3 regions of the Halomonas sp. A020 genome follow, and region 1 is predicted to be linked to each of the others. Evidence: predicted binding sites of a transcription regulator. Region 1 holds the regulator's gene; each other region holds the start of a gene.

What was found. Region 1 encodes sigma-54, which starts transcription at its own class of promoters, with help from an activator protein. Its sites were predicted from a motif close to TGGCACNNNNNTTGCTNT; they were not measured.
Region 2: FRH_RS03690 (NCS1 family nucleobase:cation symporter-1) is a predicted target of sigma-54. The motif match lies at 2,496-2,513, and genes of this name have one in related genera.
Region 3: amt (ammonium transporter) is a predicted target of sigma-54. The motif match lies at 5,558-5,575, and genes of this name have one in related genera.

The regions. Positions count from the first base shown of each region.
Region 1 is NZ_AP022850.1:3,631,041-3,638,878, reverse strand. It holds gene yjgA (ribosome biogenesis factor YjgA) at 1-41, opposite strand, end outside; gene pmbA (metalloprotease PmbA) at 137-1,477, shown strand; gene FRH_RS17160 (HPr family phosphocarrier protein) at 1,496-1,765, opposite strand; gene rapZ (RNase adapter RapZ) at 1,804-2,721, opposite strand; gene ptsN (PTS IIA-like nitrogen regulatory protein PtsN) at 2,780-3,247, opposite strand; gene raiA (ribosome-associated translation inhibitor RaiA) at 3,252-3,560, opposite strand; gene FRH_RS17140 (RNA polymerase factor sigma-54) at 3,658-5,073, opposite strand; gene lptB (LPS export ABC transporter ATP-binding protein) at 5,179-5,937, opposite strand; gene lptA (lipopolysaccharide transport periplasmic protein LptA) at 5,951-6,445, opposite strand; gene lptC (LPS export ABC transporter periplasmic protein LptC) at 6,454-7,026, opposite strand; gene FRH_RS17120 (HAD hydrolase family protein) at 7,026-7,568, opposite strand; gene FRH_RS17115 (KpsF/GutQ family sugar-phosphate isomerase) at 7,611-7,838, opposite strand, start outside.
Region 2 is NZ_AP022850.1:804,045-811,882, forward strand. It holds gene FRH_RS03685 (LysR family transcriptional regulator) at 1-862, shown strand, start outside; gene FRH_RS03690 (NCS1 family nucleobase:cation symporter-1) at 927-2,438, opposite strand; gene FRH_RS03695 (nitrilase-related carbon-nitrogen hydrolase) at 3,053-3,919, shown strand; gene hydA (dihydropyrimidinase) at 3,954-5,393, shown strand; gene FRH_RS03705 (NAD(P)-dependent oxidoreductase) at 5,432-6,811, shown strand; gene preA (NAD-dependent dihydropyrimidine dehydrogenase subunit PreA) at 6,808-7,838, shown strand, end outside.
Region 3 is NZ_AP022850.1:3,303,037-3,310,874, reverse strand. It holds gene mtnN (5'-methylthioadenosine/S-adenosylhomocysteine nucleosidase) at 1-345, opposite strand, end outside; gene folD (bifunctional methylenetetrahydrofolate dehydrogenase/methenyltetrahydrofolate cyclohydrolase FolD) at 396-1,256, opposite strand; tRNA gene FRH_RS15590 (tRNA-Pro) at 1,466-1,542, shown strand; tRNA gene FRH_RS15585 (tRNA-Arg) at 1,629-1,705, shown strand; tRNA gene FRH_RS15580 (tRNA-His) at 1,767-1,841, shown strand; tRNA gene FRH_RS15575 (tRNA-His) at 1,875-1,949, shown strand; gene amt (ammonium transporter) at 2,042-5,419, opposite strand; gene FRH_RS15565 (FAD-dependent oxidoreductase) at 5,754-6,995, shown strand; gene FRH_RS15560 (putative motility protein) at 7,098-7,307, shown strand; gene FRH_RS15555 (peptide chain release factor 3) at 7,496-7,838, shown strand, end outside.

The DNA.
Region 1 (7,838 bases):
TGTTCGTCGATGTCAATTGGCTCGGGACGTTGCTTGGGCATATAGCTACTCACAGATTAGATTCGTTCGCAGCATTATATCAGGCTGTGACCACAACATTGATCCGCCAACGCGTTTCAGGCGAAAAGGAGGCCACATGGCACAGGCATTTGATGCATCGGCGCAGCAGGCATTACTGACACAGCGCGCTGAAGAAGCGCTTGCCCTAGCAAAGCAGCTAGGTGCAGATGCTGCTGAAGTGGGTGCCAGCGTCGATCAAGGCATGGGCGTCAGCGTTCGTTTAGGCGAGGTGGAAACCGTTGAGCTGTCGCGCGATCAGGGAATTGCGGTAACGCTATACGTGGGCAAGAGAAAGGGGAGCGCCTCGTCTACCGATGCCAGCAGCGCGTCGATTCGCGCAACGGTCGAGAAAGCGCTCGCGATCGCGCGCTATACCGGAGAAGATCCTGCCGCCGGTTTGGCAGACGCGTCGCTGATGGCCACCGAGCTACCCGATTTGAAAGTCCACCACCCGTGGACGCTCACCACGGATGAGGCCATCGACCTGGCCCTTCGCTGCGAGCAGGCTGGACGCAGCGCGGAGGGGATTCATCAGTCGGAGGGTGCGTCACTCTCCAGCGGCGAGGGTGTCCGTGTTTATGCCAACAGCCACGGATTTTTGGGCACTCAAAAAGGCAGCAATCACTCGCTCTCATGCATGCTGATCGCCCAGGACGATCAGGGTATGCAACGCGACTATGATTACACCGCCGCACGTAATCCACACCATTTACGCAGCCCGGAAGAAGTCGGTCGAGAAGCGGCAACTCGCACGCTTCGCCGACTGGGTGCGCGTCGGCCACCGACCGGTACCTTTCCGGTGCTGTTCGACCCTACGCTAGCCAGCGGCCTGATCGGTCATCTAATGAGCGCCTTGGCAGGCGGTGCGCTATACCGAGAAGCCTCTTTTCTGTGTGACCGTCTGGGAACGCCGCTTTTTCCCGATTGGTTTGGCTTGGAAGAGCGACCCATGGAAGTGGGGGCGACGGCGAGCTCGCCGTTCGATGCCGAGGGCGTGCAAACCCGTAATAATCGATTCATCGATCGGGGGCAGGTTGCCAGCTACATGCTTTCTGCTTATAGCGCACGGCGTTTAGGTATGCACTCGACTGGAAATGCAGGTGGCGCGCGCAATTTACGCCTGCTGGCTCCGTTAACGCCACGAGCCGAGCTGTTGAGTCAGATGGGGCAAGGTATTTGGGTCACCGAACTCATGGGGCAGGGGGTGAACGGTGTGACCGGTGATTACTCGCGGGGAGCGGCAGGCTTTTGGATTGAAAACGGTGAAGTTCAGTACCCAATCGAGGAGTTCACGATCGCCAGTAACCTGAACAAGATGTTTGCCGGGCTGAGTGGCGTAGGGGATGACACGGATACACGGGGCAGCATTCACACGGGGAGCTGGCTGGTGGATGCGATGACCGTGGCGGGCAGCTAAGCGTTCACGCTGCATCGATTACTGATCTTCTTCAAACCGAGCGTCGAATAGCGCCTCGATAGCATCGAGCGCTCGTTCGGCGTCTTCCCCTTCTGCAATGACGGTGAGCTCGGTACCGCAGGGCGCGGCGAGCATGAGCAGTGACATGATATTGGCAGCATCCGCTTTTTGCTGCTTCTTGTACACATGAATCTGGGCAGAGAACTGCTGGCCACACTGAACCAGTTTGGTGGCTGCGCGGGCGTGAAGGCCGCGCTGATTGGTAAGGGTCAACGTTCTTTCGGGCACTCTGGTTCCTTTTTGCCGAGTGGAGTTTTAGGGAGGGCTCAGGGAGTACTGGGCGTCGCCGCCGTATGTTGGGTTGTCGGCGTTTCGCTGAGCGTGTACTGCAGCCCTAGCTCGCGATGCCTCAACTGCACTTCCCCTGTTTGTTTGACGAGCCGCTGTGCAAGCTGCTCGATCATATAAACGGACCGGTGTTGGCCGCCCGTGCAGCCAATGGCCACGGTCATATAGCTGCGATGGCTATTTTGATAAGCCGGTAGCCACTTCTCCAGCCACGTTTCAATATCGCTTGCCATGGCCTCTACCACGGGGTAGCCGCTCAAGAAGTCGATGATGTTGGCGTCGCGACCGGTATATTGGCGCAGAGTAGGGTCCCAATAAGGATTGGGCAAGCAGCGTACGTCGAACACGAGGTCGGCATCCAGCGGAACGCCGCGTTTGTAGCCAAAGGACTCGAAGGTGAGCGTCAGTTGATGCTGGCGCTGATGAGCTACTTGGTCGGTAATGCGGCGTCGCAGATCGTGTACGGAGAGTCGAGACGTATCGATCAATAAATCGGCGAGGTCGCGAATGTCATTCAGCGTCTCTTCTTCTTTGTTGATCGCTTCTTCCAGCGTCATGTCGCTATCACGGGTGAGGGGATGACGACGGCGGGTGGCCGAGTAACGCTCCAGCAAAATACGCGCATCGGTTGTCAGGTAGATCACCTGAAAACGAATTTCCCGGTGGCGCAATTCTTCAAGTAGCGCTGGCAGACGCTCCAGCGCAGTAGGTAAGTTGCGTGCGTCGATACTGACGGCAATCCGGGTGCGCTCACCCTGGGCGCGCAACTCGTCGATAAGCGAGCCCAACAGCATGGCAGGCAAGTTATCGATCGCGTAATAGCCAAGATCTTCCAGCGCTTGTAAGGCGATAGACTTACCGGAACCTGAACGGCCGCTAATGATCACCAGTTGCATAGCGTCTCTCTTGGCGTTTGAGCGTAAGAAGTAAAGACAAATTGAAGGAGTAGATCTGTTACGCAGCTTGTTCGCGTATCTTGGCCGTTATCAGCGTCAACAGTTCTTTTTGGCTGCCTGCTTTGCGCAGCTGTTGGCGAGTATCGGCGTCGTTCATGATCGTCGCGACTTGTCCGAGCAAAGCAAGGTGCGTGTCATCGGCTTCTTCAGGCACCAGCAAAACGAACACGAGATCGACCGGGTCCCCATCGATGGCATCGAAATCGACGGGTTCCGCCAGTTTCAAAAAGCCAGCAATGGGGGCACTGCAGTGTGGGCTTCTTGCGTGGGGAATGGCAACACCGTTGCCAATCCCCGTGCTGCCAAGACGCTCGCGCCCAATCAAACGACTGAACACTTCTTGGCTGTCAAGGCTGGGCGTGTTTTGGGCGATGAAGGTGCTGAAAAACTCCAGCACCCGCTTTTTGCTGCCCCCGGGTACGTCATAAAGCACGCGCTCCGGGGGGAGAATGGTTTCCAACGTCATTGAGTTAACGCACGCCTGCGCCTTGAGCGCGAGCTTGTGCTTTTTCCTTGTGTTTGACGAGTTGACGATCGATTTTGTCCGCAAGGGCATCGATGGCAGCATACATATCGTTATCGAGTGCCTCGGCATGAAGGTCAGCACCGGCGGCATGTAGCGTGCACGTTGCCTGCTGGCGCTCCTTTTCGACAGATAAGGTCACTTGTACCGTGGTGATATTGTCGTAGTGTCGTTCGACGCGTTCCAGCTTTTCGTTAACGTAGTCACGCAAGGCGTCAGTCAGTTCAACGTGATGACCAGTGATGTTTACTTGCATTGACGTGCTCCTTATCCATCGGGCTGTACTTCGATTGTAACCCTTTTTACGCTATTGCAAAGCCCTTGCGGTGAGTTTGTCACGACCAAGCGTTTAACTAGCGTAAACGGCGGCGCTCGCTCGAAGAGGGAATGCCCATCGACTCGCGATATTTCGCGACGGTACGTCGTGCCACGCTTATTCCGCCCTCTTCGAGAAGCGTCACCAAGCGACTATCGGAGAGCGGTTTGCCTGAGGGCTCCTCTTGAATGAGCTTTTTGATACGTGCGCGAATGGCCGTGCTCGAGTGGCTGTCGCCGCCGTCTTGGCCACTGACTTGACTGGAGAAAAAGTATTTCAACTCGAACACGCCACGCGGTGTATGAATGAACTTCTGTGTCGTCACGCGTGAGATGGTCGACTCATGCATCTCTACGGCTTCGGCGATGTCGGCCAAGATCAGTGGCTTCATGGCCTCTTCGCCGTGCTCTAGAAAGCCAATTTGGCGAGCGATGATTTCACGCCCCACGCGCAGCAAGGTGTCATTGCGGCTAGAGAGGCTTTTGATCAGCCAGCGCGCTTCTTGAAGGTGCTCTTTCAAGAACTGGTTGTCCTGGCTCTTGTCGGCGCGTTTGATCAAGCTGGCGTAGTCGGGTTGGATGCGTAGCCGTGGAAGAGCGTCCGGGTTGAGCTCTAAATGCCAGCCTTCGTTGTCATGGCGCACGACCAGATCGGGAGTGATGTAGCTATCGTCGGTCACGCCGTAGGCGCTGCCGGGTCGGGGATCGAGGCTGCGAATTAATCGAATGACGTCATCCAGCTGTTCATCGTCCAGGCTCAAACGGCGCTTGAGGAGGCGCATATCGTCTTTGCCTAGCGCCTCCAAAAACTGTCGTACCAGCCGTTTGGCTGGCATCAATAGCGGGGTGTCTTCCGGCAACGCAGCAAGTTGAAGCATCAGACATTCGCGCAGGTCGCGAGCGAACACGCCGGTCGGCTCGAACTGCTGCAAGCGCAGTAGGGTATTTTCCACTTCCCGTTGGCTCAAGCCGTCATGACCTTGTGCTTTGAGCCCTTCACGAATGTCGTTGAGCGGCTGGGTAAGATAACCATTGGCGTCCAGCGCATCGATCAGGCTCTCCGCAATTGCATATTCCCGTGAGCTGACATCGGTCATGGCCAGTTGCCACAGCAAATGGCCATGCAGGCTTTGGCCAGCGGCTTGGCGCTCGAAGTCGGGTCCTTCGCTACCACCGCTCAGACTGCCCATGTCTTGGTAGGTGTCCGACCAGTCGCTGTCGACGGAGAGTTCGTTGGGAATGCTGTCAGACCACTCGGCCTCTTGCGGCTCGCTGACTGCCTGTTCCCCAAACTCGTCCTCTTGCTCGAGCATAGGGTTGGCGTCAAGTGCTTGCTGAATTTCTTGACGGAGGTCCAGCGTAGAGAGCTGCAGCAGGGCAATGGCCTGTTGCAGCTGGGGTGTCATGGTCAGCTGTGTGCCGATACGCAATTGGAGAGAAGCTTTCATGACCATCTGAGAACCACTCGTTAATCAGAAAGCTCCACCCTAGAGCGAGTTATGGCTAGGTGCAAGTGCAATAAGCATGCCACTAAAAGAAAAGTTTGGTCAGGCCTCGGTTTAGAGCCGGAAATCAGCGCCCAGATAGACGTCGCGGACCTTTTGGTTATTGAGAATCTCCTGGGCGTTTCCACTGGCGATGATGTGGCCATCGCCAACGATGTAGGCGATATCGCAAATATCCAGGGTTTCACGCACGTTGTGGTCGGTGATCAAGACGCCGATGTGGCGTTTTTTGAGTGCGCGGATAATGGTTTTGATTTCGCCGACCGAAATAGGGTCGACCCCTGCAAAGGGTTCGTCGAGTAGAATGAACGCGGGCTCGGTGGCCAGCGACCGCGCGATCTCTACTCGACGGCGCTCGCCTCCTGAGAGGCTCATGCCTAGGTTGTCACGAATATGGGTGATATGAAAATCTTCGAGCAGTGACTCCAGGCGAGCTTCTCTGGCACTGCGATCGAGCGTTTTGCGCGTCTCGAGGATGGCCATGATGTTATCGGCTACCGAGAGCTTGCGAAAAATGGAGGCCTCTTGGGGAAGATACCCAATGCCTGCCATGGCGCGTTCGTGCATGGGCGCGTGGGTCAAATCCAGATCGTCGATACCCACATTGCCCGCATCGGATTTGACCAGTCCGACGATCATGTAAAACGAGGTGGTTTTACCGGCTCCATTGGGGCCCAACAGTCCAACGACACTGCCCTGGGCGATTTCCAGGTTGATGTCCTTGACGACACGGCGGCGTTTGTAGCTCTTCGCTAGGTGGTGGGCGTAGAGCGTTTTGACAGGTGCGGAATCTGCAGACGTTGATGCTGCCACGTGTGGGCGCTCCCTATTGTTCCGGCTGAAGGGTCATGCGAATGCGCTGGTTGTCGCTACCGTTCACGTCGGAGCGAGCTTGCACCACTTCCTGGTCGATGAAGTACTCCAGGCGGCCCCCTTGAAAGCGGTCGCCTTGCTGGGTCAGTTCGGCTTGGTCGATCAGCTCCACGCGGCGTTCGGCGACATGATAGATGATGCGCCGTGCCCAACCTTCCATGGGGGTCTCCTGGTCGTCGAGACGATTGCGCAAGTAGGCACGCTCACCCGTGGCAATGGCTTGAGAAAGTTCCCCTGCATCATTGCGCTGAATCTCGACGCGTTCGCCGCGCAATTGCATTTCGCCTTGACGAATATCCACGTTACCTGAGTAAACTGCGGTGCCCGCGCGCTGGTCGAGGTCCAGGCGGTCGGCTTCTACTTCGATGGGTGCTTGGCTTTGCGCCATGGCAGCCGTCGCCAGCGGTAGCGTTAAAGCAAAGAGGGTGCTGCGGAGAGAGGCATTCATCGCGACTCCTAGGGGGTACGAGTGGCCGGCGGATGCACGCCGCGCACGTTGTTGGTCAGGCGGACCTGGCTGTCATCCAGCCAAACGTCCATGCGGGAAGCTTCCATACGCTGAGGGGGCTGCTGCAACAGCACGGGCGTAGTGCTCCAGGCGTGGCGGGTCACGCCATCGTAGTTGAGTTGCTGTGTATCGAGCTGCCAACCCTCTTCAGGCGCGAGCAGCCGGGCAGACCCGCGCAGCGTCAAGGCCTGAGTATCGGTATTCAGGGTGCCGGTATCCGCGGTCGCCAACCACTCCCGCTGTTCGCTATCGAACAGCGTAGCACGTGGCGACACGACATCTGTCATGGCCGTTTGAGGTGTATGCACTAGCCGGGGAGTGACCAGCGACTGCTGAATCGTCCCCGATTCCCCAAATAGGGTGATTTCGGCATTCTCTAATACATGACCTGGCTCCTGAGCGCGCGCTTGCTCGTCGATATCTCGCTCTTGGGCGCTGCGCGGGTCGAGCCAAACCAAAAGCATGCCCAGGACGACGACCAGTGCCGTTACCCAAACTCGTTTTCTGAGCTTTACGCCCATCATGAGTGCCTGTGAAGATAGGTGTCGAGTACGGCATCCCAATGCCCTTGGGAGGTGAGCAGCGTATCGCAAATTTCACGCACCGCGCCGTGCCCGCCCAGCCGTTCGGTGATCCAATCGGCGTGGGTATGCATATAATCGGGTGCATTGGGGACCGTGATGCCAACGCCTGCGCGCTTGATGGGTGCCAAGTCTGGCAGGTCGTCCCCGCAGTAAGCGACTTGTTCGAGCGTAATATCCAGCCGCTGGCAGAGGGCTCGCAGGGTCGTGAGTTTGTCTTCGCAGCCTTGATGCACATGGCTGATACCTAGTGCCGCAGCGCGCTGGCTGACCATCGGCGAATCGCGGCCGGTGATGAGCGCCACATGAATGCCAACGCGTTTGAGCAGTTTCAAGCCATGCCCATCCTGAGTGTGAAACGCTTTGATCTCGATGCCGTCGGCTTGAAAGTAGAGTCGGCCGTCCGTCAAAACGCCATCTACGTCTAGCGCAAGTAGTTTTACGCGGCGGAGCCGGTCGAGTAGTGCATCGGGTAGGGCCATATAGCCTCCTTAACATCCATGGCAAAAAGCGTTATCACGCAGTTAAATCACACCGCTGGCCAGTAAGTCATGCATATGTAGCGCGCCGATGGGACGCTGTTGCTCGTCGACGACGGCCAGCGCGGTTATCCGGCTATCTTCCATAATACGTACCGCTTCGGCTGCTAGCACGTCAGGACCGATGCGTTTGCCTGGGCGCGTCATGACGTCGTCGACTCGCACATCGCGCAAGTCATGAAATTGGTCCAATGTGCGTCTCAGGTCACCGTC
Region 2 (7,838 bases), 1.1 Mb from region 1:
TATTTTTAAAACGGTGGTGGAGTGCGGAGGCTTCACTGCAGCCGAGACCACGCTGGGCATTAGCCGCTCGGCGATTAGTCAGCACATGAGCGACCTTGAAAGCAGGCTGGGCTTTTCGCTATGTCAACGGGGGCGTGGAGGCTTTAGCCTGACAGAAGAGGGTAAGGAGATTTACCAGGCGGGACTCACACTGCTTACGGCGCTGGAAACGTTCAAAAGCGATGTGAATGCGCTACACCATACCATCAAAGGCGAGCTGAACATCGGCATTACCGACAATCTCGTCACCCTCCCCGCCATGAATGTCACCCATGCGCTAGCCGCACTGACCGCCCCCCACCATGAGGTCACGGTACACATTCATATGGAGCCCTCAGATGCGGTGATTCGCGGCGTGATGGACGGCCATCTACACGTGGGCGTCGTGCCCGCCGTGAACCTGCCCACCAGCCTGGAAACACGCTTGCTCTACGACGAGCCCTCTTACCTATACTGCTCCGCTGGCCACCCGCTGTTCAGCGTACCCGACGACGCCGAGAGCGCCGCCCAGCTCGCTCGATACCCGGCCATTCGACCCCGCTATCCGCTTCCCGACATGGCACGTCAGGCCCACGAAGCGCTCAACCTACAAGCCTCCGCTTCCGACCGGGAGGGCGCGGCGTTCCTGATCCTCACCGGCCGATTCATCGGCTTTCTACCCGAGCATGTCGCCGCACAGTGGGTCGCCACAGGCAAAATGCGCGCCCTGCATCCGACCACTCGGCACTATCGCATTCCCTTCGTGCTGGTCACGCGCCACGACCGACGACCCAACCGTGTGGTCGATGCGTTTTTGGGGTTTGTCGAACAACGCGAATCATAAAGCATAACGCCCGGCAAAGTGCCGGGCGTCATAGCGTGGTTCAGTCATCAAACCGGATAACGACTTATTTTACGACCTCACTCGCCGCGAGAGGTACAGGCCCCACCTGAGGCGACTTTGCCAGTGCTTGGCTGGCGAGGTAATAGACGACTGCCCCCAGCGCGGAGCCCGTAAACCAGCCGTAGTCATAGAACCAGTTCATGGTACCGGTCAGCAGCGAGAGCAGCGTTAACGCCACCGGAACACCAAAGGCGATAAAACCGGCGATATTGACGGCGGGATAAGCATGGTGGTCCATATACAGGCTCGGCACATCCAAACGCTGCTTTTTAATCAGGAAGTAATCCACCGCCATGATGCCAGCGATGGGCCCTAACAGGCTGGAGTAGCCCAGCAGCCAGTTGGAGTACATCTGCTCCAGAGAAACGCCCTGGCTCACCACCCCCGCCTTTTGCAGCAGGTCGTAACCCATCAGCAACACCCCTACAGCCCCTGTCAGCAGCACTCCTCGCGTTTGATTGATAAATTTAGGCGCAATATTTTGGAAATCATTGGTAGGGGAAACAATGTTAGCGGCAGTATTCGTGGAGAGTGTCGCGATAATGATCAATACCATCGCCAGCACCACCCAAGCAGGACTGTCAATCATCCCAATCAAATTGACTGGATCAGCAATGGTCTGTCCTACCAGCGACTCAGACGCTGCGGTAAGCACCACACCAAGGGCAGCAAAGAAGAACATGGTCAACGGCAAGCCCAGGATCTGCCCGACGATCTGGTCCTTCTGGCTCTTGGCGAAGCGACTGAAATCAGGAATGTTCAGTGACAGCGTTGCCCAGAAGCCCACCATGGCCGTCAGGCCAGCAAAGAAGTAACCATACACCGAAGCCCCTTCCGGGCGCGACGGCGGCTGGGCCAGCAGCTCGGTCATCGACATGTGCGGCCACGCCCACATCATCAACCCGATCCCTACGGCCAGCAGCAGCGGCGCTGCCAGGGTTTCCAGCCACTTGATCGACTCGGCCCCGCGAATCACCACGTACAGGTTCATGGCGCCAAACACGAAGAAGCCAATCACCTCGCCGACACCTCCCAGCGCCGCCCAGGCGGGAAACAGCGCCGACAGCAGCAGGTGAATGGCCAGCCCGCCAAACATGGTTTGAATGCCAAACCAGCCGCAGCCCACCAGCGCCCTCACCAGGCAGGGCACGTTGGAGCCCAGGATACCAAACGAAGAGCGCAGCACCACCGGAAAGGGAATGCCGAATTTGGTGCCGGGAAAAGCGTTCAGCGTCAGCGGAATCAGCACGATCACGTTGGCCAGCAGAATGGCCAACAGCGCCTCGCCAACGCTCAGCCCAAAGTAGGCCGTGAGCACGCCGCCCAGAGTGTAGGTGGGTACGCAGATCGACATACCGACCCACAGCGCCGCAATGTTCCATTTGCTCCAGGTACGCTCTTTTGCTTCGGTGGGCGCAATATCCTCGTTGAAGCGGGCGCTTTCACGTACATCGTCTTCCACTGCCAGTTCGACCAACCCCTGCTGATCGATCATTCGAGATTTCGCTGCCGTCATCGTTGTCTCCTTAGCCTCGCCATTGCTTTTTTTATCTTCAAAAGTTCAACAGGTTACCCAGCAATAAGCGTGCCCAAAACCACACACTCACCGCTAACTCATTGAACACAAAGCTGACTAAAAAGACATATATAAAAAAGAAACTCTCTACATCATTGTTGTTATAGCAACGGGTATTAAAACTTACTAAACAGGGTAGCGACATATTCATAAAACGCACCATAAGAATGCAAAGAATCAATATGAAAATAAAAAAACAAAACACAAACTATTGATTTAAAATCATAAAAAAGAAACGCCATAATAGTGCAGCATCTCACCAAATTGATAAAAACGGCCAACTTAAAATTTAAAAAACAGAAAAAACAGTCACTTGAAAGACAACCAGGCTTTTTATAAAAACTTCTTGCAAAACGTCTTCAATCAGCGCTATGTTCAAAAAACTGTCTATCATGACAGCTTTGCTAACAATTATAAGTGTCGACCATGAGTCGATGTCATGACACGCCTAGCGATCTTTTCCGCCACTCATCGATACCGGCAGAAAAGCCACCCATAGCTGACCTCCCATCCATTCGGATGGTCGGCGCGTTATGACAAAAGAGGGGTAGTCCATGCAGAAAATGAAGATTGGCCTGATTCAGATGGCCCTGAATACCAGCACTGATCAAGAACCCGGCGCCATTCGTGACGCGATGAACGAAGCGCACCTGCCCATGATTCAGCAAGCCGCCGAGCAAGGCGTGCAGGTGCTGTGCTTCCAGGAAGTGTTCAATCAGCCCTATTTTTGCCCCAGCCAGGACAGCAAGTGGTACGCCGCCGCCGAGCGGGTTCCGGAAGGCCCCACCTGCCAGATGATGCAGAAGCTCGCGGCCGAGCACCGCATGGTAATCATCGTCCCTATCTATGAAGAGACCGAGACCGGCGTTTACTACAACACGGCGGCGGTATTCGACGCTGACGGTAGCTACCTGGGCAAATACCACAAGACACACATTCCCCAGGTGGCTGGCTTTTGGGAGAAGTTTTTCTTCAAGCCGGGGCAATCCAACTGGCCGGTTTTCGATACTGCCTACGGCAAGATCGGCGTGTACATCTGCTACGACCGCCACTTCCCGGAAGGCTGGCGGGCACTGGCGCTCAACGGCGCCGAAGTGATTTTCAACCCTTCTGCCACGGTGGCCGGTCTTTCCCAATACCTATGGGAGCTGGAGCAACCCGCCTCCGCCGCCGCCAACGGCTGCTTCATCGCCGCCATCAACCGGGTTGGCACCGAGGCGCCCTGGAATATCGGCGACTTCTACGGCTCCAGCTACATCGTCAACCCACGCGGCAAGATCGAGGCCCAGGCCAGCGCCACAGAAGACGAGCTGCTGGTGCATGAGATCGACCTGGATATGGTGCGCGAGGTGCGCAACAACTGGCAGTTCTTCCGCGACCGCCGCCCCGAGACCTACACCCGCCTCACCGACGGTGAATGATTCTGCTGGCTAAACACAACGACAGGAGCGAACCATGAGCTTATTGATCAAGGGCGGCACGGTGGTCACCCACGCTGACACTTACCGCGCCGATGTGCTGTGTGTCGACGGCAAAATCCACGCCGTTGGCACCGACCTGGAGGTGCCGGAAGGCTGCGAGATCGTCGATGCCAGCCACCAATTGGTGATGCCGGGCGGCATCGACCCCCATACCCACATGCAGATGCCCTTCATGGGCGCGGTGGCCAGCGAAGACTTCTACACCGGCACCGCCGCCGCCATGGCGGGCGGCACCACCACGATCATCGACTTCGTGATTCCCAGCCCCGGCCAGTCGCTGCTGGAAGCCTTCGAAACCTGGCAGGGCTGGGCGGAGAAAGCCGCCACTGACTTCGCCTTTCACGTGGCGATCACCTGGTGGGATGAGAGCGTCAAAGAGGAGATGGGCACCCTGGTACGCGAGCACGGGGTCAACAGCTTCAAGCACTTCATGGCCTACAAGGGCGCGATCATGGCCACCGATGACATTCTGGTGGAGAGCTTTTCCCGCTGCCTGGAGCTGGGAGCGGTGCCCACCGTACATGCTGAAAACGGCGAGCTGGTCTACCACATGCAGCAGAAACTGCTGGCCCAAGGCATCACCGGCCCGGAAGCCCACCCGCTTTCTCGCCCACCGCAGGTGGAAGGCGAAGCCGCCAGCCGTGCCATTCGTATTGCCTCCACCCTGGGCGCACCGGTCTACCTGGTGCATGTCTCCACCAAAGACGCGGTGGATGAAATCGCCTACGCCCGCCAGCAGGGCCACCCGGTGTTTGGCGAGTGCCTGGCGGGCCATCTGGTGATCGATGACAGCGTTTACCAGCACCCGGACTGGGCCACTGCCGCCGCCCATGTGATGAGCCCGCCATTCCGGCCCAAGGGCCACCAAGAAGCGCTCTGGCACGGCCTGCAATCTGGCAACCTGCAAACCACCGCCACCGACCACTGCTGTTTCTGCGAAGAGCAGAAGGCCGCTGGTAAAGATGACTTCACCAAGATCCCCAACGGCACCGCTGGTGTGGAAGACCGCCTAGCGGTTATCTGGGACGAAGGGGTGAATAGCGGCAAGCTTTCGCCCCAGGAGTTCGTAGCGGTCACCTCCACCAACACCGCCAAGATCTTCAACCTCTACCCGCGCAAAGGGGCGATCCAGGTGGGTGCCGATGCCGACCTCGTGGTCTGGGACCCCAACGGCACCCGCACGATTTCAGCCAAGACCCATCATCAGAACGTCGATTTCAATATCTTCGAGGGCAAGACGGTACGCGGCATTGCCCGCCATACCATCAGCCAGGGCAAGTGGACATGGCGCGACGGGGAGCTGTACGCCGAGCGCGGTGCGGGGCGCTATTTAGAACGTCCCGCCTACCCCGGTGTGTTTGAACTACTCGCCAAACGTGCCGAGCTAAACGCACCCATGGCGGTAACGCGCTAACCCGCCCTTTCTCAGAACAGAGCCATGGAGAAACGACCGTGACCCATTCACTTGATCATCTGCCCAACGCAAAAGAGGTCGGCACCTACGACCCAGCAACGCTGGCAAGCAACTTCAGCGATCTTCATCCGCCGCTGACGCCGCGCCAGGCCATCATCGAAAGCCAGCGCTGTCTCTACTGCTACGACGCCCCCTGCGTCGAGGCCTGCCCGTCGGACATCGACATTCCCAGCTTCATCCGTCAGATCAGTGACAACAACATCAATGGCGCAGCAGAAACCATTCTGGAAGCCAATATCCTCGGTGGCAGCTGCGCCCGGGTGTGCCCTACGGAAATCCTCTGCGAGCGCAGCTGCGTGCGTAACCACGACGCCGAGTGCCAGCCGGTGCTGATCGGTTTGCTCCAGCGCCACGCCACCGACCATATGCAGTTCGATAGCCACCCCTTCAAGCGGGCCGCCAGCACTGGCCGCCATGTTGCCGTGGTGGGCGCGGGGCCAGCGGGGCTCTCCTGCGCCCATCGCTTGGCCATGCTGGGCCATCAGGTAACGATCTTCGAGGCCGAGCAAAAGCCTGGCGGGCTCAACGAGTACGGCATTGCCCGCTACAAGATGACCGACGATTTTGCCCGCAAGGAAGTCGAGTTTCTGCTGGGGATTGGCGGCATTGACCTCCAGTACGGCCAACGCCTGGGCGACAACCTCACTCTCGACACCCTGCGCCAACAGTACGACAGCGTATTCCTGGGATTAGGGCTGGGCGCCAGCCGTACGCTAGGGCTGACCGGCGAAGATGCACCGGGCCTGATGCCCGCCGTGGACTACATCAAACCCCTGCGGCAAACCGATGACCTGGGCAGCCTGGCCGTGGCCAAGCGCTGTATCGTGATTGGCGCAGGCAATACCGCCATCGATATGGCCACGCAAATGGCGCGTTTGGGGGCTAAAGAGGTCACCCTAGTGTATCGCCGTGGCACTGAGGCGATGTCTGCCACCGACCACGAACAGGAGATCGCCAAGGCCAACGGCGTGCGCATGGTGACCTGGGCCCAGCCGGACGAAATTCTGCTGGACGCCCAAGGGCGCGTGGCAGGCATGCGTTTTGCCAACACCACCGAGCAGCAGGGCCGCCTCTCCACCACGGGTGAGACCTTCGAGATCACGGCGGATGCCATTTTCACCGCCATCGGCCAGGGCTTTGCGGGCGACAGCCTACGCGATGCCACCGCCGCCGAACTGGCCCGGGATGGCGAGCGCATCCACGTGGATGAAATGTTCCAAACCTCACTGCCCAACGTGTATGCCGGTGGCGACTGCGTAAAACCCGGCCAGGACCTCACCGTACAAGCCGTGCAGCACGGCAAGCTGGCCGCCCACGCCATTCATCAAGCGCTCGCCGCCCAGCAGGAGGCCGCATGAATACCACACCTTTCAACACCCTCTCTTTTCCAGGCAAGAAAAACAGCGGCGACAGCGTGGTGAACGGCGTCGACCTATCGGTGAACTTTGCTGGCATCAAAGCTCCCAATCCCTTCTGGCTGGCATCGGCCCCGCCCACCGACAAAGCCTACAACGTGGTGCGCGCCTATGAGGCGGGCTGGGGCGGCGTGGTATGGAAAACCCTCGGTGAAGAGCCGCCTGCCGTGAATGTCTCCTCCCGCTACTCGGCCCATTACGGCAAAAACCGCGAGGTGATCGGCTTCAACAATATCGAACTGATTACCGACCGTTCGCTGGAGATCAACCTTCAAGAGATCACCCAGGTGAAGAAGGATTGGCCGGACCGTGCGCTGATCGTCTCCATCATGGTGCCCTGCAACGAGGAAGCCTGGGCGTATATCCTGCCGCGGGTGGAAGCGACCGGCGCGGACGGCATCGAGCTCAACCTGGGCTGCCCCCATGGCATGCCGGAACGCGGCATGGGCGCGGCGGTGGGCCAAAACCCGGATTTGATCGAAAAAGTCACCTACTGGTGTAAAAAGCACTACTCCAAGCCGGTCATCGTCAAGCTCACCCCCAACATCACTGATATTCGCGTGGGCGCCCAGGCGGCGCTGCGGGGCGGGGCCGATGCGGTCTCGTTGATCAACACCATCAACTCCATTACCAGCATCGACCTGGACAACATGGTCGCCAAACCCACCGTGGGCCACCAGAGCACCCACGGCGGCTACTGCGGCAGCGCGGTGAAACCCATCGCCCTGAACATGGTGGCGGAAATTGCCCGTGACCCGGCCACGCCCACGCTGCCCATTTCCGGTATTGGCGGGATTTCCACCTGGCGGGATGCCGCGGAATTCATCGCACTCGGCGCGGGCAGCGTGCAGGTATGTACCGCGGCAATGCTCAACGGTTTTAGAATCGTGGAGGAAATGAAAGACGGCCTCTCCCGCTGGATGGCGGAAAAAGGCTACGACTCCATCGAGGCGTTTTCCCGCAAGGCGGT
Region 3 (7,838 bases), 330 kb from region 1:
GCCGGGCACCTGGCCTAATTCGTAGCCAAAGACGACGGCATCGACATCGTGATGGCGAAGCTCATCGGAAATGACCACATCACCAATGGCCAAATCGGTGGCAAAACCGCCTGCTGAGCCCGTATTGATAATGGCATCCGGCTGGTGACGCTCGAGTAAAATGGCCGTGCCTACCGCTGCGTTCACTTTGCCGATACCCGATTGCAAAATGACGATCTCTAGGCCATGGCGCGTGCCGGTATGAAAGACGAAACCGGCGTGTTCGTAGCGTTCAGCGTTTTCGAGCTGTCCCGCTAAGATGCTCACTTCCTGCGCCATAGCGCCAATAATTCCAATGCGTTGCACGGGTATTCTCCGTCCTGATGCGTTGAGTACAATCGAAGGGCATTCGGTCTTTACGATTGCTGGTCGTGGCGTTCAGCCGCTTCTAACGTGTTCTCTAACAGTGTGGCGACCGTCATGGGGCCCACCCCCCCCGGAACAGGCGTGATGTGACTAGCGCGCTCGGCAGCGGCGGTAAAATCTACATCACCTACGAGAGTGCCATCTGCCTGGCGATTGATACCTACATCGATGACCACTGCACCCGGTTTGATCCACTCACCCTTGACGATACCTGGTTTGCCCACGGCGACGACGACTAAGTCAGCGCGGCTGACGTGACTGGCCAAATCTTGTGTAAAGCGGTGACATACCGTCGTGGTACAGCCCGCCAACATGAGTTCCAACGCCATGGGGCGACCAACGATATTGGAAGCGCCTACGATGGTGGCATCGAGTCCGCGCACTTCGACACCGCTTTGGGCCAGCATGGTCATGATCCCTTTGGGCGTGCAGGGGCGTAGCGAAGGGAGTCGCTGAGCCAGTCGACCCAAGTTGTAGGGGTGGAAGCCGTCGACATCTTTATCTGGGCGTATACGTTCGAGAATGGGGCGAGCATCCAAATGGGCTGGCAACGGTAACTGAACCAGGATGCCATCGACAGTGGGATCAGCGTTTAATTGGTCCACCAGCGTCTCGAGCGCTTCTTGCGAGGTGTCGGCAGGTAGCGCATGTTGAAAAGAGAGGATGCCTGCCTGTTCGCAGGCACGGTGCTTGTTGTTGACGTAAACATGAGAGGCGGGGTCCTCGCCGACCACGACAACGGCTAGTCCGGGAGCGCGAGCGCCCGCTTGCTGGCGCGCCGCGATGAGATCGGCCACGCGTTGACGGACATTAGCGGCGATGGCTTTACCATCGATGAGTTGGGCGGTCATGTAATGAGATCCCTATGCGGTTTAAAAGCGAAGCAATGACAAGCGCCGACGACAAGGCGCGTTTTAAAGAGAAGGCGATTTTCGCATGGTAGGACATCAAGGCAAAGCGCCCAGCGAATCAATCACTTTAAGTGTTGACTTTAAAATCAGAAATAGTAATATATGCCTCGCTTGAGACGGGACACGCAGCAGCGTCTAAAGCAAGCAATCGGGATGTAGCGCAGTCTGGTAGCGCGCCTGCTTTGGGAGCAGGATGTCGGGGGTTCGAATCCCTCCATCCCGACCACTTGCCTAAAACGGAAGGTGTTAATCTGCTTCTCCAAATTTTGGTTGTGGTCAAGTGCTCATCCGTATTCTTTGGATACATCATGTGCGCCCATAGCTCAACCGGATAGAGCAACGGCCTTCTAAGCCGTAGGTTGCGGGTTCGAGTCCTGCTGGGCGTGCCAATCAAATACGTATCCGTGTTTGTTTTCCAGTCGGATGTTATCAAGCGCGCTTTCGTCAGTGGTGGATGTAGCTCAGTGGTAGAGCCCCGGATTGTGGCTCCGGTGGTCGTGGGTTCGATCCCCATCATCCACCCCATTGACGAACAAGCGTATTGTTTTACAGGTTGTGGTGGATGTAGCTCAGTGGTAGAGCCCCGGATTGTGGCTCCGGTGGTCGTGGGTTCGATCCCCATCATCCACCCCATTAACCTGATCGCTGTTTTCTTGCCTCTCATATTTTCCCTCTTTTCTTCTCCTTCCTTTTTGTGCTTCTTCTTATTTGTTCGGCCGTTTTGTTTATCTCGGCATGACTTTTATCCGTCCCTCCGCTGTCACGGTGATGGGCTCCGGTTGACCCAGTAAATACCCCTGCGCGTAATCGATTCCCAGTGAACGCAGCGTGTCCAATGTCGATTGATGTTCGACGTATTCGGCTACCGTGTCGATGTGCAGAGCTTTCCCAACCGCATGAATGGCTTCTACCATCGCGCGATCGATAGGATCGGTATGAATATTGCGGATGAAGCTGCCATCGATTTTGAGGTAGTCGACGGAGAGTTGCTTCAAGTAGCTAAAAGAAGAGAGACCGGTGCCGAAGTCATCGAGGGCAAATCGGCAGCCTAGAGATTTGAGCGACTGAATCAGTTCGCTCACCTTGGAGAGCTGTGCAATCGCAGCGCTTTCGGTAATTTCGAAACATAGGGTGCCGTCAGGCAGACTGGCACCACGCACGTGCTGTATCAGCTCCTGACAAAAATCGCTGTCTGATAGGGAGTCCCCCGATAAATTGATCCCCCACTGGCCAATGGTATCTCCCTCAGCGCAGCGATGGCGGTCACTCAGCCAGGCGAGCGTATTGCGCACCACCCAGCGATCGATGCGGGGCATGAAGTGATAGCGTTCAGCGGCAGGTAGAAAGCTGCCAGGAGCGATCAGTGTGCCGTTCTCCTCCAAGCGCAGCAAGATCTCTCGATAGCCTGAGTGATGACCGTTAACCGCGGTAATAGGCTGTGCGAACAAGCGAAATGTATCGTTATCCAAGGCATTTTGCAGCCGCTGAACCCACTGCAACTCTCCATGACGCTCTAGTAGCAGATGATCGTCCGGTTGGTAGCAATGAAGACGATTTCGACCCGCTTCCTTGGCGGTATAGCACGCAGCATCGGCGGCGTGGAGTATGTCCGACAGACGCATGGCGTGCTCGGGCGTCATCGCGACCAAGCCGATGCTAACGCCAATGCCAAAGGTGTGGCCTTGCCATGCAAAGCGAAAATGTTCGATATCGCGACGAATCGCTTCACAGATGATATTGGCCTTCTTCATCGGGCAGTGAGTCAAGACGAGCGCAAATTCGTCCCCGCCTAGACGAGCAACCGTATCGCTATCCCGAACGTGTGCTTTCAGTTTTAACGCTATCTGTCGCAAAAGCTCATCCCCCGCCAGGTGTCCGCAGGTATCGTTGACGATCTTGAATTGATCCAGATCGAGATAGCAGAGCACGTGGTGGTGCTTCTCCTCCTGGGTGAGCAGTTTGGTCATCAGCGTCTCGAAGGCTCGCCGATTGAGGAGCCCTGTCAGATTGTCATGGGTCGCCTGGTAGCTGAGCTGTTCCGAAAGCTGTCGGGTCAAACTAACGTCTTGAAACACCACCACGGCACCAAGAGTCAGGCCGCCCCTCGAACGAATCGGGGCAGCGCTGTGCTGAATGGGCACGCGTTTGCCGCTATGGTGCAGTAGCTGGCAATGCTCGCTGAAATGCACCGCACGATGTTGGGTCAATACCTGTCGCGCGGGATTGCTGATGGGCTCGTCGCTCAGCTCGTCGCGAAGCTGATAAACGGTGTGAATCGGTTTGTTCGTCGCTTCGGCGAGCGTCCACCCTGTTAGCCGTTCGGCCTCACCATTGATAAAGGTAATGTTACCGCTGGCATCACAGGTGATCACGCCGTCGCCAATGGACGCTAGCGTGGTACGGGCCAAGTCTCGCTCTCTATTCAACTGCTCCTGAAGCTGCTTGCGCTCGGTGATGTCGCGCACCATGCCAGAACACTCTGAAGCCGAGCCGATAGCACCTTCACTTATTTGGAGTTCCAAGTAACGCACTTGCTGGTCCTCCAGTCGAAGCTTGATTTCATGCTTAGCGCCAGGGGCGAGGGGGGTATGGGGAAGCAGCGTGGTCACCGGACGACCAACCAGCTGTTCGGCGTCCACGTCGAACAGTGCTTCTGCGCCGGGATTCAGTCCCGTCAGTGTTCCATCGGCTTGCCAAGTAATGACACCATCGCGCAGGTTGCGCAGCATGACCTGCGTATGTCCCACTGCGCGTTCCAGCGCCGCTGATACACGGTTGTAACTAGCGGCGATTTCGCCTACTTCGGTGAACGGGTCCGCTTCGATCCGCTGGCGCATATCGCCCTGCCTTTCATGTTGGCGCATATGCTCGAGGAGTTGGTGGAGTTCGTTCTTGGCGCCATGCTCGGCGAGGTTGAGCCCCATTTTTTCCGCGTCCTCAGAGACCCGCAGAGGAAGAAAGCGACGTGTGATGCGAAACAGCATCCAGGCCATGCCAAAACTCCAAAGGCCGCAGGTCAACACGCCGAGTAGTTGAGTCCCAAATTGCTCCATGCGGCTAACATCGTTGCCAAGTCTGCTCATGTCCGCGAACCAAGGAAGGGCGAGGGTGCCCCACACACCGCTAACCAAATGAGCTGGGATGGCGCCTACTGCATCATCGATACGCTTTTTCAGCAGCCATTCGCTGGCCAGTACCATCAGCACGCCGCTTACGCTACCCAGTAAAAAGGCGGCATGGAGTGACAGCGCATGAGCACCTGCCGTGACGGCCACCAGACCAGCGATGGCCCCGTTGATGGCATACATGACATCGGCGTAGCGGCGCACCCGCCAGCCCACCAGCAGGGCCGATAAAATGCCGCCTACGGCACCCAGCATGGTGTTGGCGATAATCCCAGGCACGGAGCTATTCAGCGCGAGTGTGCTACCACCGTTAAATCCAAACCAACCCAGTATCATGAAGAGCGCCCCCAGCATTGCCAGCGGCAAGTTCCCCGCTGGAAACGCGGTGGGGGGATGATCGATCTGAAAGCGCCCTTGGCGCGGACCAATGACGATTACGGCTGCGAGGGCTACCCAGCCGCCAACACTGTGCACCACGGTCGCCCCGGCAAAGTCGATGAAGCCAAGTGTGGCCAACCAGCCAGGCATGCCTCCCAGTAAGCCGCCCCAGGCCCAGTGGCCGAACACCGGGTAAATCAATAGGGCAATCCAAAAGGCGGTCCATAAATAGCCAAGGAAAAGCATGCGCTCGGCAACGGCGCCTGCAACGATGGTAGCGGCCGTGGCGCAAAACATGGCCTGAAAGATGAAGACCGTCATGAGCCATGCGTTGGTAGGTTCCAATTGCCAGCCAAACAGGGAGCTGCCTAGCCATCCCATTTGCGAAACGCCAAACATCATGCCGAAACCGGCTAGCCAGAAAACGCTAACGGCAATAGCAAAATCCGCCAAGTTCTTCATTGCTACGTTGATGGCGTTTTTCGTGCGCGTAGTGCCCGCTTCCAAACAGAGAAAACCTGCTTGCATGACGAAGACGAGCGCTGCCGCCCATAGCACCCAAAGCGTGTCGATCAAGGTGGAGTCGAAGCTATCGGCCATGGTGTTTTCCTTGTACTGTTTTGGTGCATCGCAGACATGAAGGGGGTGCAAAGAATGTCGAGTTGCTTCTCATGGACGCAGCGTCCAGCCTAAAAGTGTCCATAACGATGGAGTGGCTCAGGTAGTGTTAATGGTAATGAAGCAATTGTTGTGCCGCGGATAGTTAAGTCATCCTTTATTGCGCTTTAAGCGTGATAAATGACTAAAAATGATAGATAAAACAGTTTTTATGACTGTGCAAATGCGGTTTGATTGGTGATATTTTTCAGTATGTTAACCATGCTGCTCACAGTATGAGTCTGAACAATATCCAGATAGAAAGGAGTGCATCAAAATGGCGCGTCAAACGGTGGTGTTGGGGGCAGGCATGGTAGGGGTCAGTATTGCTTGGCAGCTGCAGAAACGTGGCCATCAAGTCACGCTGGTCGATCGTCGCCAACCTGGCCGAGAAACCTCGTTTGGTAACGCGGGCATCATTCAGCGAGAGGCGGTTCGGCCCTATCCGTTTCCTCGCGATATGAAGACCATCCTTAGCGTGTTGCCTAATCGTCGTGTCGATATCCGTTACCGGCCTGCCGGAATGGTCAATGCCGCTTCACCGCTGCTGAGCTACTGGCACCACTCCTCATCTCGGCTTTATAAAAAAATCGTGCCCGAGTACGCCTCACTGATTCAGCTTTGCCTAGACGCCCATGGCCCGATGATCGAAGCGGCAAAGGCCGATCATTTGGTGCGTAAGGAGGGCTGGTTGGAGATATATCGCACTCAAGCGAAGCTCGATAAACGCATTCAAGAAGCTAAAGAGGCCCGCGAACTCTATGGCGTCGAATTTGCTGTGCTCAACCGCGCTGCGTTAAGCGTTAAAGAACCGCAGCTTGGTGATGACATTATTGGTGCCATTCACTGGCTCGATCCCTGGACCGTTGCTGACCCCGGTGGCCTGGTGGCGGCGTATGCGACGTCATTCGAGGCCATGGGTGGGGAGTTGTTACAGGCCGATATTACCGGCGTCACCCAGCACGGTGAGCGCTGGACCGTAACGACCAACGCAGCGTCGTTAGAGGTAGATCAAGTCGTCATGGCCTTGGGGCCGTGGGCGGGCCAGTGGATGAAGCCGCTGGGCTACCATTTCCCAACGTTCGTAAAGCGCGGCTATCACATGCACTATGCGACTCAGCCAGAAGCGAAGCTGAATTACTGGTTGATGGATGCCGAAGTTGGTTATTTGCTGGCACCTATGAATGCGGGAGTGCGCTTGACCACTGGCGCGGAGCTGGACCGTCTTGAATCCCCAGCCGATGAAGAGCAATTGGGCGCTGCTGAGAAAGTCGCGCGCTCGATCTTTCCACTTGGGGAACGCAAGGACAGTGCGGCATGGAAAGGGGCTCGTCCATGCCTGCCGGACATGAAACCCGTTATTGGCCCAGCACCGCGCCATCCCGGCCTTTGGCTTGCGTTTGGCCATGGCCACCAAGGGTTTACTCTGGGACCTGCGACTGGCCAATTACTAGCGGATATGATGGAAAATAAACCAACGGCCATCGATATGAGTCCCTTCCGTGCGGATCGTTTTTAAACGCCTTGTCGCACATCTTTACATAATCACGAGGGAGAAACATGGCTCCGTCGGTTTGGGTTTGCTAGGCTATGGATGTCATCTATAGGAGTGAGGTGTAGTATGGATGTAGCTGCAAGCAATGCCGTCAGCACCGCGCTGTACATGAATCAGGCGCAAACCGCTGAGCAAGCGCAAATGCAAATGTTCCGCGAGGCTCTGGACGTTCAAGCTGAGCAAATCACTGAAGTGTTGGCATCTGCTGACACCGGTGCTCAGCCGAACCTTGCTCAAGAGGGTAGCGTGGGCACCCAGGTGAATACCTACGCCTAACGCTTGCTCTTGTTGAGTGCTTGCCTCAATAGACCCAAACGCCGACACTGTCGGCGTTTTTTTGTGCACTGGACGTTACTCACGTGGTGGTATGCCGTTGCAGGCGACTTGCGTTACCATAGGCTTATTGCGTCGAGGATTTGGCGCCAAGTTTTAAGTCATCACGTTGCACCTTCTTAGAGAACTCCATGTCTGACGCCCAAATAGCGCGCGAAGCCGAGCTGCGCCGTACTTTTGCGATTATTTCGCACCCTGACGCCGGTAAAACCACGATCACAGAAAAGATGCTGCTGTTCGGGAATGCCATTCAGCTGGCGGGGTCGGTGAAAAGTAAACGTAATGATCGCCACGCAACGTCCGACTGGATGAAGATGGAGCAGGAGCGCGGTATTTCGGTCACCACCTCCGTGATGCAGTTTCCTTACGGCGGCCGTATCGTCAATCTGCTGGATACGCCGGGTCACGAGGATTTCTCCGAAGATACCTATCGTACCCTGACGGCGGTGGATTCTGCGCTGATGGTCATCGACG